Regions from separate parts of the Anoxybacillus eryuanensis genome, predicted to be linked through region 1. Evidence: riboswitches for the same ligand, from Rfam matches in the RefSeq annotation. Region 1 holds a riboswitch; the other holds the start of a gene.
The links. A riboswitch is a leader RNA that binds a small molecule or an ion and turns the genes downstream of it on or off. The one in region 1 is predicted to bind thiamine pyrophosphate.

Region 1 (7,893 bases):
TTTTGTTCATCATCGTAACCTGTAACCATTAATACAGGGATATGATGCAATTGCTCATGTTGTTTCAATCGCCGACACCATTCAATACCATCTGTTTTCGGCATACAAATGTCCATTAAAATGACATCGACATGTTGGGATAAAATATATGCATATGCCTCGTCCGCATCTTCAAACGAATGAATGGAGATGCCTTGAATATGTTCGAGCATCGCTTCCATCATTTCCAATGTCGGCACGTAATCGTCTATAATCACTACTTTCATCTTCAGCCGCCCTTTTCGTTATACTTTTTCTATATTTCATTTATACACATCGCAGACCCGAAAAAGATAGCTTAAAGATGAAAGTTTTTCAAATTTTTTATTTTCCGCTAAAATGCGGACGACGCTTTTCTAAAAAAGCGCGAATACCTTCTTCGTGGTCTTTTGTTTTACGCATTTTCGCTTGATACGCTGTCTCCATTTGCAACGTGTTCAACAACTGTTCTTCGCTTAGATGAGCATACAACTGCTTTGTTGCGATCATCGCACGAATCGGTTTTGCTAGCCACTCCGTTACTTTCTGTTGAATCGCCTGCTCATCACCGATTTCATCAATCAGTCCCACTTCATATGCCTCTTGTGCACTCATTACTTTTCCTTCCCATATGATTTGCTTCGATTTGACATCACCAATTTTTCGTTTTAAAAAGAAATGCCCCCCACCATCTGGAACTAAGCCAATACCGATAAAATTCATTGCAACGCGCGCTTGTTCGTTTGCGATCACATAGTCACAAGCAAGCGCTAAACTAAATCCTAACCCTGCAGCTGCACCGTGCACGTAACTGATCGTTAGTTTCGGCAATTGATGTAACGTTATTGCAATTTGTTTAATCGTTTCCATCACTTCTATGAATGAATGTTCATTCGTTGACTGCAACATCGTTTTAATATCGCCACCTGCACAAAACCCTTTCCCACGACCGCGGATAATGACAATATCTGCCTCACTTTTTTCAACTTCCTTTAACGCCTGTAGCAACTCTGTTAACATTTTCTCGTTTAAAGCGTTCAGCGCATCTGGACGATTCAACTCAATTGTTGCAACTCGATCTTCATATGACAATACGATATGTTCCATCTTTCCCATCTCCTTCTTTCGTATGTTCGCTGTTTTTTTCGACATATGTGAGTAAAATCCTGCACAAAAAAAATAGAAAAAGACGACATTACCTGTCGCCTTCTTGTTTTGTACGCATGACAATCTCATATAGTCGTTTTGTTTGTTCACAAATATGCTCAGCACGGCAAATGGCAGAAATGACGGCAATTCCATCTGCCCCCGCTTTGATGACTTGTTCCGCTGTTTGTTCTGTAATTCCACCAATCGCAACGAGTGGAACATGTTTTTCGTGCGCACGAATATGTTCAATCATCGTCAGTCCACATGCTTGCTTTGCATCGTCTTTTGAAACGGTTGGGAAAATGGGACCTAGCCCGACATAATCGGCGTGAGCAGCAAGCGCTTTTTTTACTTCAGTCAAGTTATGAACGGATACCCCTAAATATTTATCCCCTATGCGATCACGAACTCGTTCTGCCGCTTCATCCTCTTGTCCGACATGAACACCGTCTGCTTGTAAAGCAAGCGCTAAATCCACATCATCATTCACAATAAACGGAATGTTACGAGCGCGGCATCGCTCAAACAATTGCTCAGCTAAGCGATATTTTTCAAGTCCTGTAAGCGCTCCTTTTCCTTTTTCGCGAAACTGAAACATCGTAATGCCGCCTTCAATCGCTTCGTCAAGCACGACAAGCGGATTTTTCGTACAATCGACGCTTCCCATCACGAAATATAACGATAACATATGTTTCATCATTTATTCCCCTCGAATGTGTGCGTATTCATTCACTTCTTCTGCTGTCGTCTCGTATAAAGCATTTAAAAATGCTATTTGAAAGCTACCTGGCGCTTTGGCATGTTTCGCTGCTTTTTCAGCTGCTATACCGTAATAAGCAAGCGCAGCGACAGATGACATCATCACATTTTCTCCTACACTAGCAAATGCACCTAACACCGAGCTTAATAAACAGCCTGTTCCTGTCACCTTCGTTAACATGGCATCACCGTTTGAGACGATCATTACTTTTTCTCCATCTGTCACCACATCATCTTTCCCAGTCACAACAACTGTACAACGAAACATACGCGCTGCTTTTTTGGCTACATGCTCGAGATCGCCTTGAACATCTCCTGCATCTACCCCTTTTGTACTTGCTTGTTCTCCAACAATACTTGCGATTTCGGATGCATTTCCACGTAAAATGGTAACGTTGACTTCGCGTAATATACGTTGGGCTGTTTCCGTACGATATGTTGTCGCACCTGCTCCGACAGGATCGAAAACAACGGGAACATTTGCTTCGTTTGCCGCTTTTCCGGCAATAACCATCGCTTCTACATCTGTTTCGTTTAATGTACCAATGTTTAATACAAGAGCACGTGCTAAACGAACCATATCGGCTACTTCTTCTTTTGCATAAGCCATCACCGGAGACGCACCTAATGCAAGCAAACCGTTAGCAACAAAATTTGTCACAACAACATTCGTCATATTATGTACAAGTGGCGACTCCTCTCTGACGCGCGTTAACCATTGTCCAACATTCATCGTGTATTCCCCCTTAAAAAAATAAAAACTAGTCGGACAGAATCGACTAGTTTGTACTTACAAAACATAGCCTACTTCCCTCCGCTGGTACAAACCAGATCAGGTTCAAAGGGTTGGAAAACTGATTGCGCGTTTTCCTCTCAGCCATCGCCATCCGGCACCCCTAGTAGCTTGATTGATTTTATTTTCTTCCATTTTAATATATTTTTTCTCGTTATTCAATATAAAACATTGTCAATTTTCGTTCACATTTTTATATAGATGTGTGATATACATCACTTACGCTACGGTGATTTTCCCCTATTGTTAAAGTGTTAATAAGAAAAGGAGGGGTTATCATGTTTTGTCATCAATGCGAACAAACGCCAACAGGGGGATGCACAGTCGTCGGTGTTTGCGGAAAAGATGAAACGATTGCAAGCTTACAAGATACGATTGTATTTGCGCTAAAAGGAATTGCTGCATATCGCACGCATGCTCATCAACTCGGATATACAGATCCATTTGTTGACACAACAACGCATGAAGCGTTGTATATGACACTAACAAACTCCAACTTTAACGTTCAAGAACATTTAGATATGGCGATGAAAGTCGGAAAAGCTGCTATTCGTGTCATGGAACTGCTCGATCGGGCACATACAGAACGCCTTGGCATTCCTCAACCTGTTCGCGTAACACAAAATAAAATTGAAGGAAAATGTATTCTCGTTACAGGACATAACTTATTTGCACTTGAACAGTTATTGAAACAAACAGAAGGCAAAGGAATTAACATTTACACGCATTCCGAAATGTTGCCTGCGCACGGCTATCCGCAATTGAAAAAATATAAACATTTAAAAGGAAACGTCGGAAAAGCATGGTACGACCAACGTCGTTTATTTGAAAAATTCCCTGGCGCCATTTTAGCGACAACAAACTGTGTGATGCCGATTAAAGGCTCGTATGCTGACCGCATGTTTTCATACGATGTAGCCGGATTAGAACATGTACAAAAAATCGAGAATGATGATTTCACACCGTTGATTGAGAAAGCGTTACAACTTCCAGAAGCAAATATCGAATCAGATGAAACATTAGTTACTGGTTTCCATCACGAAACAGTCATTCAAATTGCACCAGAAATTATTCAAGCTGTAAAGGAAGGGAAAATTCAACGCTTTTTCGTCATTGCAGGCTGTGACGCGCCTGGAAAAGGCGGCGAATATTATCGTTCATTAGCGACGTCTTTACCGAAAAACACAGTTATTTTAACGACATCTTGCGGAAAATTCCGCTTCAACGATGTAGATTATGGTGTCGTTCCTGGCACAAACATTCCGCGATATATTGACTTAGGACAATGCAATAACTCGATTTCGACTGTCAAAATTGCGATGGCACTTGCAGAAGCGTTTGGCTGTGAGGTAAATGAACTACCTGTCAGCATCGTTCTTTCATGGTTTGAACAAAAAGCGGTTGCCATTTTACTCGGATTGTTTAGTTTAGGCATTCAAGATATTCGGATTGGACCAAAAGCACCACACTTTATTTCTGAAGGTGTGTTGCGCGTATTGCAAGATATGTTTGGCCTCAAGCTCATTGGCAATGTGGAAGAAGATATGCAAGCGATGCTAGCACATTAAAAGGGCTGTTTCATTCAGCCCTTTTATATTCATGAAGCTTTATCAAGCCATACGCTCATATCAAATCCTTTTTCTGTTACGTATCCATCCACACTCCAAATGCGCTTTTTCGCTTTTTTTGCTTCCTCTTGTGCTTTATACAATTTTTTTGCATATTTTGTATCCGGCTCAAACACATAAGCAACACGTGCCAGCCCTTCTTGTACAATTTTTTCTTGATACAAAGTTCCATCCTCCAACCATATGTACGCAAGCAATCGACCGTAGCGATCATACGGTTTTTCTTTTGCACTTAATTCGACCGTCACTTTTTTGTGAAGAAGGACATCTTTAGCAAATTGCTTTGCTTCTTCACCATACGCCTGTTTTTCACGATACGTTTCTGGCGTGTCGATATTTAATAGACGAACGGTTACAATCTCCCCATCTTTTTTTATTTTGATTGTATCCCCATCAACAACATATTGTACTGTCGTAACAAACGTCGTTCCTTTATTTTGCTGTACACAACCGCTAATCAAAAAGATGATTGTAAATAAAATAAGCCATTTTCTCATAAATGTGTCATCTCACTTTCAAGATGTGAAATATCTGACTCACATTCTATATTCCACTTTCCTCCTTCAAACGAAACGATGGTCACACTCGTACCGTATACACGGCTATTTTCCCATAACTGTGCGAGCGTTTGCTGTTTCCAATATACAAGAAGCGTACGAATCACCATACCGTGTGTAACGACAAGAATATGACCTTCTGAATGAGTATGGGCAATATGCTGAATGGCAGCGACAGCTCGACGTTGCACATCAAGAAACGTCTCGCCAATGATCGGCTTGTATGCATCTGGGTTATGATAAAAATGATAATGATTTTGCTCGTCTACTTGGGCAATTTCTGCAATTGTTTTTCCTTCCCAATGACCTAAGTAAATTTCACGTAGTCGTTCATCAAAATATATTGGCACATGACGTTGCCCTAACACAATTTGCGCCGTTTCTTTTGTCCGATCACTTGGACTACAATACGCAGCAGTAAACGGGACAGTACGTAAGCGTTCCTGTAAAAGTGCTGCATGTTTTCTTCCTGTTTCAGTTAAAGGAGAGTCCTTCCATCCTTGCATTCTTTGTTGTACGTTCCACTCTGTTTCTGCATGACGAATGACGTATAACTTTAACATCTCTCAATCCTCCTCGAAATGAAAAAAGCAAGCTATATTCGCTTACTTTTTCAGTATGACATATGTTGTGAAATTTGTGCAAAAAATATCGACTCTAACGACTTTCCGTCTTGACAAAGTGTAGAAACTGAATCGTATATGAGCATTTGTCCTTGATGAATAAACGCGACAGTATCTGCAATTTCTTCAACAATTGACAGCATATGCGTGGAAAAAATGATCGCTCTTCCTTTTTCTTTTTCAGAACGAATAAGCCGTTTAAATTCCCATACCCAATACGGATCTAAACCGTTTGTTGGCTCATCCAAAATAAGCAATGGGGCGTCCGCTAAAAGCGCTTGCGCAAACGCGAGCCGTTGTTGCATTCCTTTTGAATATGTCTTTACTTGTTTATGTTGATCGTTTTCCAATCCAACGAGTGCTAAACATTGTTTAATGCGCTCCTCATTAGCCCCTTGCCATCGTCCAAATAGAGATAACACTTCGTAACCTGTAAACAAGGGAGGGAATTGCAAATGATCGGGCATAAACGAAAACCATTGTTTGTCGTTGTTTTGAATCGGTTGTCCGTTTATATATATGTTCCCTTTCGTTGGAGAGAGCTGTCCGATTAACATTTTAATAATCGTGCTTTTTCCTGCGCCGTTACCACCGCATAACGCTAAACATTGTCCCTTCTGAACAGAAAAAGAAATGTTTTCGACTTTATTTTGCTCGTTATATATTTTCGTCAATTGTTTCACTTCAAGCATGTCGCTTCCCTCGTTTCAACCATACATTCACTAAAAACAATGGCACAATTACCCATACACACGATATTACAATAAATGTAAAATGCCCACTTGCACTTTCTACCCATTTTGACCATTCATATAGTTGTGGTCCAAATATTGCGCTACTTTTCAAAGCGGCTACAGTCCAAATGCGCATGAGTTCAACCGGATTAAATATAATGGATAGGGTAAATAAGAAAATGGTCCATTGCTTTGGAACGATTGATAACAAAAATAATACGATAAATTCATAAAATAAAACGAAAAACGCCCAAATAAATAAACTGACACCGAGGGCTTGTAAACGATTAGAGGAAACAAGTCCAACGAATAAAGCAATTGCTAAAAAAATACTCGTTAATACAATGGTTAGTACAAACGAAAGAAAAACAAACGCCGACCACGTCCCTCCTGTTGCAAAAAGAGCGACGCTTGCACTTCCATACCCGAGTGCAACTACTGTCCATAATGATATACAACTTCCCACATATAAACCAACTGTTAAAGAACGGGTAGAGATCGGATACGTTAATATGAGCGCCAATCGGCCGTCTTCTTTTTCCCCTGCAATAAACAAACTACCTGCTAATAGAGCAACGAGCGGAACAAGTAAAAGGGACAAATTTAATAAAGCTGCCGTCGAACGTGTGAATACTCCTGCTGCCTCGTGTCCGCTACTGGCGATCACAGTTGATGATAGAACAGCAAACAAAACAGCAAAAGTGATGAGCCATTTGCTACGAATCATCATCATCCATTGGTACTTTATCGCTGTATTCATCGTTCAAATCCCCACCGATGTTTTTTTAGTTGCTCATACGTCCATATCTCTCCTTTTCCTTCTTGTGCCATGTACTCTTTGGCGTGTTTTTCGTTTGCAAATGAAACGACCCCATAATTCATCGGCGTCCAATAATTTGGATTGTATACGTAAACAGCTTGCTCAAGTTCAATCCACTTCCCGTTTGTTACATCACGAACGTATTTCTTTGCCATGTCCTCATCGTTTTGTTCATTCATCCACTCAATCATGCACCCAATATCATCAAACTTATGCACCGTTCCATCTTTTAAAATCGCTTCTGTCGCATACTGTTCTGCTACGATACTCATATTGCAAACAACACATACATCAATATCTGGATTAATGTCTTCGGGTTCATACGTCTTCTCTCCACTACATGCGGCAAGAAAACATGCAAATAAAAGACTAGCGATTTTTTTCATATCTCATGCCCCTCCCATATGCAAACATAGACAAACTGCTTACTAATAAGATGCTCCCAAACAACAAAAGTCGCCATGATCGTTCGTTTGTTTCACTTTTCTTATGAATGACTTCCATAAGCGGAAAACGGTCTTCCCCTTGCGCCTGTGCTTGTGTAAAAAATGACTCTGTTGTATCAAGAAGTGCTAACGCCGGACTTTGAAAATAAAATTGCACGCTTGGCCATTTCCGCAACAGCCGACTATACATGGAACGAATGCGATGTGGGGTATCACCAATTCCATCATCGTTGAAATCATAAAACCGATAAGTATCCCAATAATTCCCTCTATGTCCATCATCGAATGCAATAGGTGTACCTTGAACAAGTGCGTCTTCCATGTTTCCCAAAAATTTATTTTTGAAAACAATTGTTTCGGGGTTTT
Region 2 (7,893 bases), on a different contig from region 1:
ATGGTACGGCTAAACGATAAAGATGGGACGTTAGTGACGATTGCGCCAGACGGTACAGTTGTGAAAAAAGAAGTGAACAAATTCGCCTCGTTTGTCCGTGCGATTCATGTTGGGAAACTTGGGATTTGGAATCGTCTCATCATCGATGCAGCTGCCATTTCCATTATCATTTTAACAGGGACGGGTATTTATTTATCTGTGAAAATTTTACGTGCACAAGCGAAAGCGAAACAACGAAAATCGGTGGCATAAACAAAAAGCACTTCGCATCAATGGTTGGTGCGAAGTGCTTTTTAACTAATTCGTTTTGTTGACGATTGTTGAATTTTTCCTGTTCCGTTGCAAGTCGAACATGTTTTATAAAGCGACAAACAAACTTTTATTTTCTTTTTCCCAAAACATTTTGGGCAAATCGTTTTCAATGCCATCGTAATCACCTCACAAAAAGAAAGCGTTTTCAATTATAGTATATCTCACTTTTACGAGATGTGTGCATCGAGATTTTGTCCATTTTAAAACAGGTTGGCGTGCACCAACCTGTTACTTACGAGAATGTACTTCATAAATGGCAAACTTCAAATAATCTCCTTCATCAGCCGCAAGCAGTTTCGGATGGTCATACCCTGCACCGCTCCAATGAATTTGACGTAAAATTTTCTTTGCATCAAACGCGGCTTCCGCAACCATTGCTTGAAACATATCAGGATGCACATGGTACGAGCAGCTTGCCGTCACGAAAAAGCCGCCGTCTTTGACGAGCTTTAAGCCGTTTAAATTAATGTCTTTATAGCCAGCAAGCGCCTTTGGCACCGCATGAGCGGATTTTGCAAACGCTGGTGGGTCAATAATGACAACGTCCCATTTTTTTCCCTCATGCACACATTCACGTAAATAGTCAAACGCGTTTGCAACGACGAAATCGACGTTTGTAAATCCGTTTAACTCGGCGTTTCGCTTTGCAGTTTCAATGGCGTGTTCGGAAATATCGACAGCGGTCACATGTTTTGCCCCATATAAGCAGGCGTTTAACATAAATGAACCTGTATGTGTAAAGCAATCGAGCACGGTCGATTCGCTTGTAATAAGCGGCTTGATCGCAGCACGATTTTGACGTTGATCGAAGAAAAACCCTGTTTTTTGCCCGTTTTCAATGTCGACAATATATTTCACGCCGTTTTCTTCAATTTGTACGTTCGTATCGCACGTACCGTACCAAAATCCTTTTTCTTGTTTTAATCCTTCTAATTCGCGCACGTGGACGTCGTTGCGTAAATAAATCGCTTTCGGTTGAAAAACGTCAAGAAGTGCTTGTAAAATCCATTCTTTTCTTTTTTCCATGCCAAGCGATAAAATTTGCACAACGAGCACATCTTCGTATTTATCGACAATGAGCCCAGGTAAAAAATCGGCTTCACCATAAACGGCGCGACATGAACGAACGCCCGGAATCATGCGCTCGCGATACGCCCACGCTTGACGAATGCGGTTCATAAAAAATTGCGCATCTAATTCATCGTTTGGATTTTGCGTCAGCACGCGCACGATCATTTGTGATTTTGGGTTAATATATCCTTTCGCTAAAAAGTGACGTTGGTGGTTATATACGTTGACGAAATCACCCGGTTCAAAATCTCCTTCAATATAATCGACTTCGCTTTGAAACACCCACGGATGTCCAAGCTCGAGCCGCTTTTTTCTTTTTCGCTTTAAAAATACATTTGCCATACATCCCACTCCTGACTATATATTCGCTACTTTAGCATACAGGAAGAAAACGATGCGCGCAAATATGGATAAAAATATTTGACAATTCAATGAAATATGCTAATATTAGTGACAAAGTGAATGATACAAATGTATTCCACTAGGGGGGCCTTTAGATAGGCTGAGATCAAAGTGTGCCTTTGAGACCCTTAGAACCTGATCTGGATCATACCAGCGTAGGGAAGTGGAGACGGTGCGAAGTGTGTCTATATGTCAATTTCCATCGTTTACAACCACTTTCTTTGCGCAAAAGAAAGTGGTTTTTTATTTTTCTTAAGGGGGAGAGGAAATGTTGTTTTCAGAACAGTTGCGCAAAGCTGTCGATCCGATTTGGGAAGCGAGCTTTCATCATCCGTTTGTGAAAGAGCTCGGAGAAGGAACGCTTGATTTACGTTGTTTCCGGTATTATGTATTACAAGATTCATATTATTTGACACACTTTGCGAAAGTGCAAGCGCTTGGCGGAGCGATGGCGGATGATTTACAAACGACCGCAAGCATGGCGAATCATGCGCAAAATACGTATGAAGCTGAGCTTCGTCTACATGAAACATTTATGAAAGAGCTCGGTATTACAGAAGAGGAAAAGGCGTCATTTGTTCCTGCACCAACCGCGTATGCATACACGTCACATATGTATCGGGCAGCGTTTGCGGGACACTTTGGCGATGTATTAGCGGCTATTTTACCGTGCTATTGGTTGTATTACGAAATTGGTGAGAGGTTAAAGCATTGCCAGCCGAATCATCCGATTTATGCGAAATGGATTGAAGCGTATGGCTCCGATTGGTTTAGACAGCTTGTCGAACAACAAATTGCGCGCTTAAATGACATTGCGAAAACGGTAAGTGAAAAAGAGTTGGAGCGAATGAAGCAACATTTTTGGATCAGCAGTCAGTATGAATATTTATTTTGGGACATGGCGTACAAATTAGAACGTTGGCCAATTGAAGAGGAGGATGTTTATGCAAACGAAAGGGCTTAAATTAACAGACGTATTAACGACTGTTGTGGTGGCTATTGTGTTTGGTATTGTGTATAAAGTGTGGGGACCGCTTTACTATGCAGTAAAACCGCTTGGGCTTCATCTCGATCAACTTATTTATGGGATGTGGTTTATTGCCGCAACTGTTGCGTATTTATTGATTCGTAAGCCAGGGGTGGCGTTGCTTGCGGAAGTCGCGGCTGCATCAGGGGAGTTTTTAGCTGGTTCCGAATGGGGACTAGAAGTGCTATTTTACGGTTTTGTGCAAGGATTGCTTGCTGAGCTTGTATTCGCTGCTTTCCGTTATAAACGTTTTGATGTGGCAGTTGTATCGCTTGCCGCTGTTGGTTCGACGATCGCTTCCCTCGTTCTTGATTTTTATAAAGGATATATTGACCAATTAGCATGGTGGAATTTAACGTTATTTATCGGTGCGCGTTTCGTTGGAGCGATTATCATTGCTGGCGTATTTGCTTATTCGCTTGTAAAAGCGCTCGAAGCGACAGGTGTGACGCAACTGTTGCGCCCGACGACAAAAGAAGATTACGACTCGCTTGATAAATAGAAGGTGACGTCATTGATTCATATCGAACAATTGCGATTAAAATTTCCGGGGGCAGAAAAGCGGTTATTTACCGATGTATCGCTTTCGATTAAAAAAGGAGAAAAAGTGTTACTTTTAGGTCCGTCAGGGTGCGGAAAGTCCACGCTTTTGCAAGTGATGGCAGGCATTATTCCGCGCTCGATCGATGTGCCGATGAAAGCAAAAGCGCTTCACATTCCAAATCGTGTAGGTTATGTATTTCAAGATCCCGATGCGCAGTTTTGCATGCCGTATGTTGATGAAGAAATGGCGTTTGTGCTCGAAAATCTCGGTGTGCCTCGTGCGGAGATGAAAGAAAAAATCGCGCACATGCTTCAACGTGTGCGCCTTCGCCTTCCACACGTTCATGTGCCGATTCAAACGTTATCAGGTGGAATGAAACAGCGATTGGCGATTGCATCGGTTTTAGCGCTTGAACCTGATGTGCTATGTTTAGACGAACCGACAGCACTTCTTGATGAAGAAGGCACAAAAACGGTATGGGAAACGTTAAAAGAAGTGGCGGAGGACCGAACGGTTGTGATCGTCGAACATAAAATTGATCATGTTCTTGATTTTGTTGAACGCATCATTTTATTTAATGAACATGGTGAGATTATCGCTGACGGTTCAACGAATGAAATTTTTTCAACGTATCGTTCGTTTATTGCTGAACAAGGCGTTTGGTATCCGAACGTGTGGGAAACGTATGAAAAGCCAAAAACGGCGCAACAACCTTATGTGCAGGCGGATGTTCTGTTACATGTACAATCGCTCCGCGGTTTTCGACAAAAAGAAGAAAAAATAGCGGTCGACGAGTTAAAGATTTATGCGGGCGAATGGATTGCGATTACAGGTGAAAACGGCGCCGGCAAAAGTACGTTGCTACAAAGCTTGATGAAACTCATTCGAACAGAAGGCGATATATACTGGCAACAACAGCCGTTAACAAATGCCGAGTTGTTGTATGATCACATTGCCTTTGTTTTTCAAAACCCAGAATTTCAATTTATCGCAAATCGTGTTGATGATGAGCTAGCTTATTCGCTTCGTCTTGAAAAACGTTCAGAGCATGAAGTAGCTGAGGAAGTCGAGCGATTGCTTGAGCGCTTTCATTTAAGCGCGCAACGGCATTTGCATCCATATCAATTGTCAATGGGGCAAAAGCGGCGACTAAGTGTTGCCGCTTCAGTAACGGAGCGTCATCGCATATTGCTTCTTGATGAACCGACGTTCGGGCAAGATGCAAAAAATACGTTTGCGTTGCTCGAATGGCTTGAAGCGTATCGACAACAAGGAAAGGCGATTGTCATGGTGACGCACGATGAGCGCATCGTGTCCCAATTTGCAACGAGACGATGGGTTATTGACAACGGAAAGCTTGTTGCTGATGAACCGATCGCTCCTCGTATGTTGGTGCGAGGTGGAATGGGATGAGATGGAATATCGAATATAAAGAAACATGGTTGCATCAAACAAATCCGACAGCGAAATTATTGTTATTTTTGCCGATGTTTGTTGTGATTGTTTTTGTCCATAATCCGAATGTGCTCATCAATTGGACGATTGGGTTTATCGCGTTATTTATGTTGTTTAGCGGTTATCGGATGAAGCATGTACTTTTATTTTTCGTCCCGTTTTTATTTATTTTCATTTCTACGTCGTCGTCGATGATTTTGTTTGGAAAGGGAGAGACGACGTGGTTTCGCTGGGGGCTTGTTCATATTACAGAAGAAAGTTTTTATCGCGGTGTTCATCTCGGATTTCGTACGCTTTTGTTTGCGATTTTTGGGTTAATGTTTGCGCTCACGACAAAGCCCGTTCTTTTATTTTATTCACTCATGCAACAAGCGAAATTGAAACCAAAATATGCGTATAGTTTTTTAGCAGCTGTTCGTTTATTACCGATCATGTTAGAAGAATTTCAAACGGTACATCAAGCGTTAAAAGTGCGGCGAGCGGCAAAAGCGAAAGGATTTCGCGGCAAACTTGAACTCGTGAAACGGTATGCGATTCCGCTTTTATCGCAAAGCATTCGTCGCGCCCAACGTATTGCGGTGGCGATGGAAGCAAAAGGGTTTACGAGTGAGCGGACACGGACGTTTTATTATGAAGTGACGCTCGGAAAATATGATGTGTATTTATTTGTCGTCATGTGTGTCATTGTCGCTGTTGGCTATTACATGGCAGGTGCGTTTCCGTACGTCGCGATCAAGGATGTGCGGTAAGATGAAAGAACTTCATCTCATTTCAACAGGCAATCAGTCGATAGAAACATTTGTTCATATTTCATCGCTCGTTCATTCATATGTCGATTACATTCATGTTCGCGAAAAACATCGTGCGGCAAAAGAGGTTGGCATCATCGTGGAAAAATTGCTTGAAGCAAGTGTGCCGGCGCAAAAAATTGTCGTCAATGATCGGGTGGACGTCGCTGTCGTTTATGGCGTTGGCGGCGTTCAGCTCGCCTATCATAGTTTGTCGGTAAAACAAATTAAAGAACGGTTTCCGTTTTTGCGCGTCGGTCAATCTGTTCATACGTTTGCAGAAGCGAAACAAGCGGAAAACGAAGGAGCCGATTACGTCATTTTCGGTCATATATACGAGACGAACTGTAAAGAAGGAATAAAGCCGCGCGGGCTTACCTCTTTGCAGGAGTTAGCATGTAGTGTGCACATTCCTGTTGTTGCAATTGGGGGCATTAAGCCTATGCACGTTCGCGATGTGTTAACGGCTGGGGCAACGGGGATTGCGGTTATGTCGACAGTATATTATGCCGATCATCCGTTATCGACCGTTCAGTTATATCGAGAGCAAATGGGGGAAGAGACATGGACGTTTTAATTGTTGGCGGAGGCATTATTGGCAGTAGCATTGCTTTTGAGTTAGCAAAAAGAGGAGCACACGTTGTTGTTATTGAACGAGGAGAATTGGCACAAGAAGCATCGTCGGCGGCAGCCGGCATGCTCGGTGCGCACTCTGAGTTTTCGACAGATCATCCGCTCATTCCGCTTGCTTTAGCAAGTCAAGCGGCATTTCCAAACGTTATCGCTGAGTTACAACAGTTAACAAACATCGCTGTCGGATGGAATGAAGCAGGCATGTTAAAAATGGCGACGACGGCGGAAGAGCACCGACAATTGACGGAACATTATGAATTTTGGGGGCGTATTCAACCGCAACACGTTCGTTGGCTAACGTCCGATGACGTGACCCAACTCGAACCGCACGTACGAAGTGAATACGGAGCGATGTATACGATCGATCAACAAGTCGATGCCAAACAGCTTTCCGTTGCTTTCGCGCGTGCAGCGATGGCAAAAGGCGCAACCTTTTTACCGTATACGGAAGCGTATGACGTTGTTTTCGACGGTGAGCGTGTAACGGGAGTGAAAACAACGAGCGGCACGCTACATGCGGAACATATTGTCATCGCTTGCGGAGCATGGACGTCCGCTTTCGCAGAAAAATTACAATTATCGCTACATATGTATCCTGTAAAAGGAGAGTGCATCGCTGTCACGACGGAAACACCGCTTTTGCGGACGACTGTATTTGCAAAAAACGGCTGTTATATCGTTCCGAAAGCAAACAATCGCCTTGTCATCGGGGCTAGCGCAATTGCCGATTCGTTTACGAAAACGGTGCAAGCAAGTAGCGTGCATCATTTACTAGCGCGTGCGATGCAAATCGTTCCAGACATCGCTCATGCCACATTTGAGAAAGCTTGGGCAGGCATTCGCCCACAAACAAAAGATGGCATGCCTTATATCGGGGAGCATCCACAATATGAAAACGTATTCGTTGTGACGGGACATTATCGAAACGGCATTTTATTAAGCGCCATCACAGGCCGATGCGTGAGCGATATGCTAGAAGGAAAAGAAGTTCCATTTGATATGACACCGTTTTCGCTCATAAGAAAGGGGGAGGGGCATGCGTTGCATCATTAACGGTGAGATGATTGACTTGCCAACTCACATTCGTACTGTCGCTCAACTGTTACAATATTTTCGTATTCATGAAAAGATCGCGATCGTTGAAATCAATGCGAACATTATTATGAAAGAGAAATATGAACATACAGCCATTGCAGATGGTGATCGTATTGAAATCGTTCATTTTGTAGGGGGAGGATAATATGTTACAAATCGGACCGTATACATTTCAATCTCGTTTACTGCTTGGGACAGGGAAATTTCCGAACATCGATATTCAAAAAGAAGCGGTTGAAGCGTCAGGAGCACAAATTTTAACGTTTGCCGTTCGGAGAATGAACATTTTTGCGCCTGATCAACCGAATTTTTTAGAAAAAATCGATGTAACGAAATATAAATTGCTACCGAATACAGCGGGGGCAAAAACGGCGGAAGAAGCGGTGCGCATCGCTCGTTTAGCGAAAGCATCTGGACTTTGCGACATGGTGAAAGTGGAAGTGATCGGGTGCGATCAAACGTTGTTGCCTGATCCAATCGAGACGTTAAAAGCAACGGAGATGTTGCTAGAAGAAGGATTTATTGTTTTACCGTATACGTCGGATGATGTCGTGCTAGCGAAACGA

Region 2: linked by a shared signal. The riboswitch ahead of tenA (thiaminase II) and the one ahead of thiM (hydroxyethylthiazole kinase) in region 1 are both predicted to bind thiamine pyrophosphate.

Annotation. Positions count from the first base shown of each region.
Region 1 covers NZ_JBPODS010000002.1:5,105-12,997, forward strand. The annotation lists gene HNQ84_RS02440 (PP2C family protein-serine/threonine phosphatase) at 1-266, opposite strand, end outside; gene HNQ84_RS02445 (enoyl-CoA hydratase) at 364-1,125, opposite strand; gene thiE (thiamine phosphate synthase) at 1,214-1,867, opposite strand; gene thiM (hydroxyethylthiazole kinase) at 1,868-2,659, opposite strand; TPP riboswitch at 2,719-2,834, opposite strand; gene hcp (hydroxylamine reductase) at 2,998-4,287, shown strand; gene HNQ84_RS02465 (thermonuclease family protein) at 4,317-4,844, opposite strand; gene HNQ84_RS02470 (histidine phosphatase family protein) at 4,841-5,467, opposite strand; gene HNQ84_RS02475 (ABC transporter ATP-binding protein) at 5,518-6,219, opposite strand; gene HNQ84_RS02480 (ABC transporter permease) at 6,212-7,021, opposite strand; gene HNQ84_RS02485 (nitrous oxide reductase accessory protein NosL) at 7,018-7,467, opposite strand; gene HNQ84_RS02490 (right-handed parallel beta-helix repeat-containing protein) at 7,451-7,893, opposite strand, start outside.
Region 2 covers NZ_JBPODS010000010.1:49,740-57,632, reverse strand. The annotation lists gene HNQ84_RS10305 (PepSY domain-containing protein) at 1-252, shown strand, start outside; gene HNQ84_RS10300 (hypothetical protein) at 294-428, opposite strand; gene HNQ84_RS10295 (class I SAM-dependent rRNA methyltransferase) at 541-1,725, opposite strand; TPP riboswitch at 1,857-1,964, shown strand; gene tenA (thiaminase II) at 2,054-2,749, shown strand; gene HNQ84_RS10285 (ECF transporter S component) at 2,724-3,314, shown strand; gene HNQ84_RS10280 (ABC transporter ATP-binding protein) at 3,318-4,769, shown strand; gene HNQ84_RS10275 (energy-coupling factor transporter transmembrane component T family protein) at 4,766-5,560, shown strand; gene tenI (thiazole tautomerase TenI) at 5,562-6,176, shown strand; gene thiO (glycine oxidase ThiO) at 6,164-7,285, shown strand; gene thiS (sulfur carrier protein ThiS) at 7,269-7,472, shown strand; gene HNQ84_RS10255 (thiazole synthase) at 7,474-7,893, shown strand, end outside.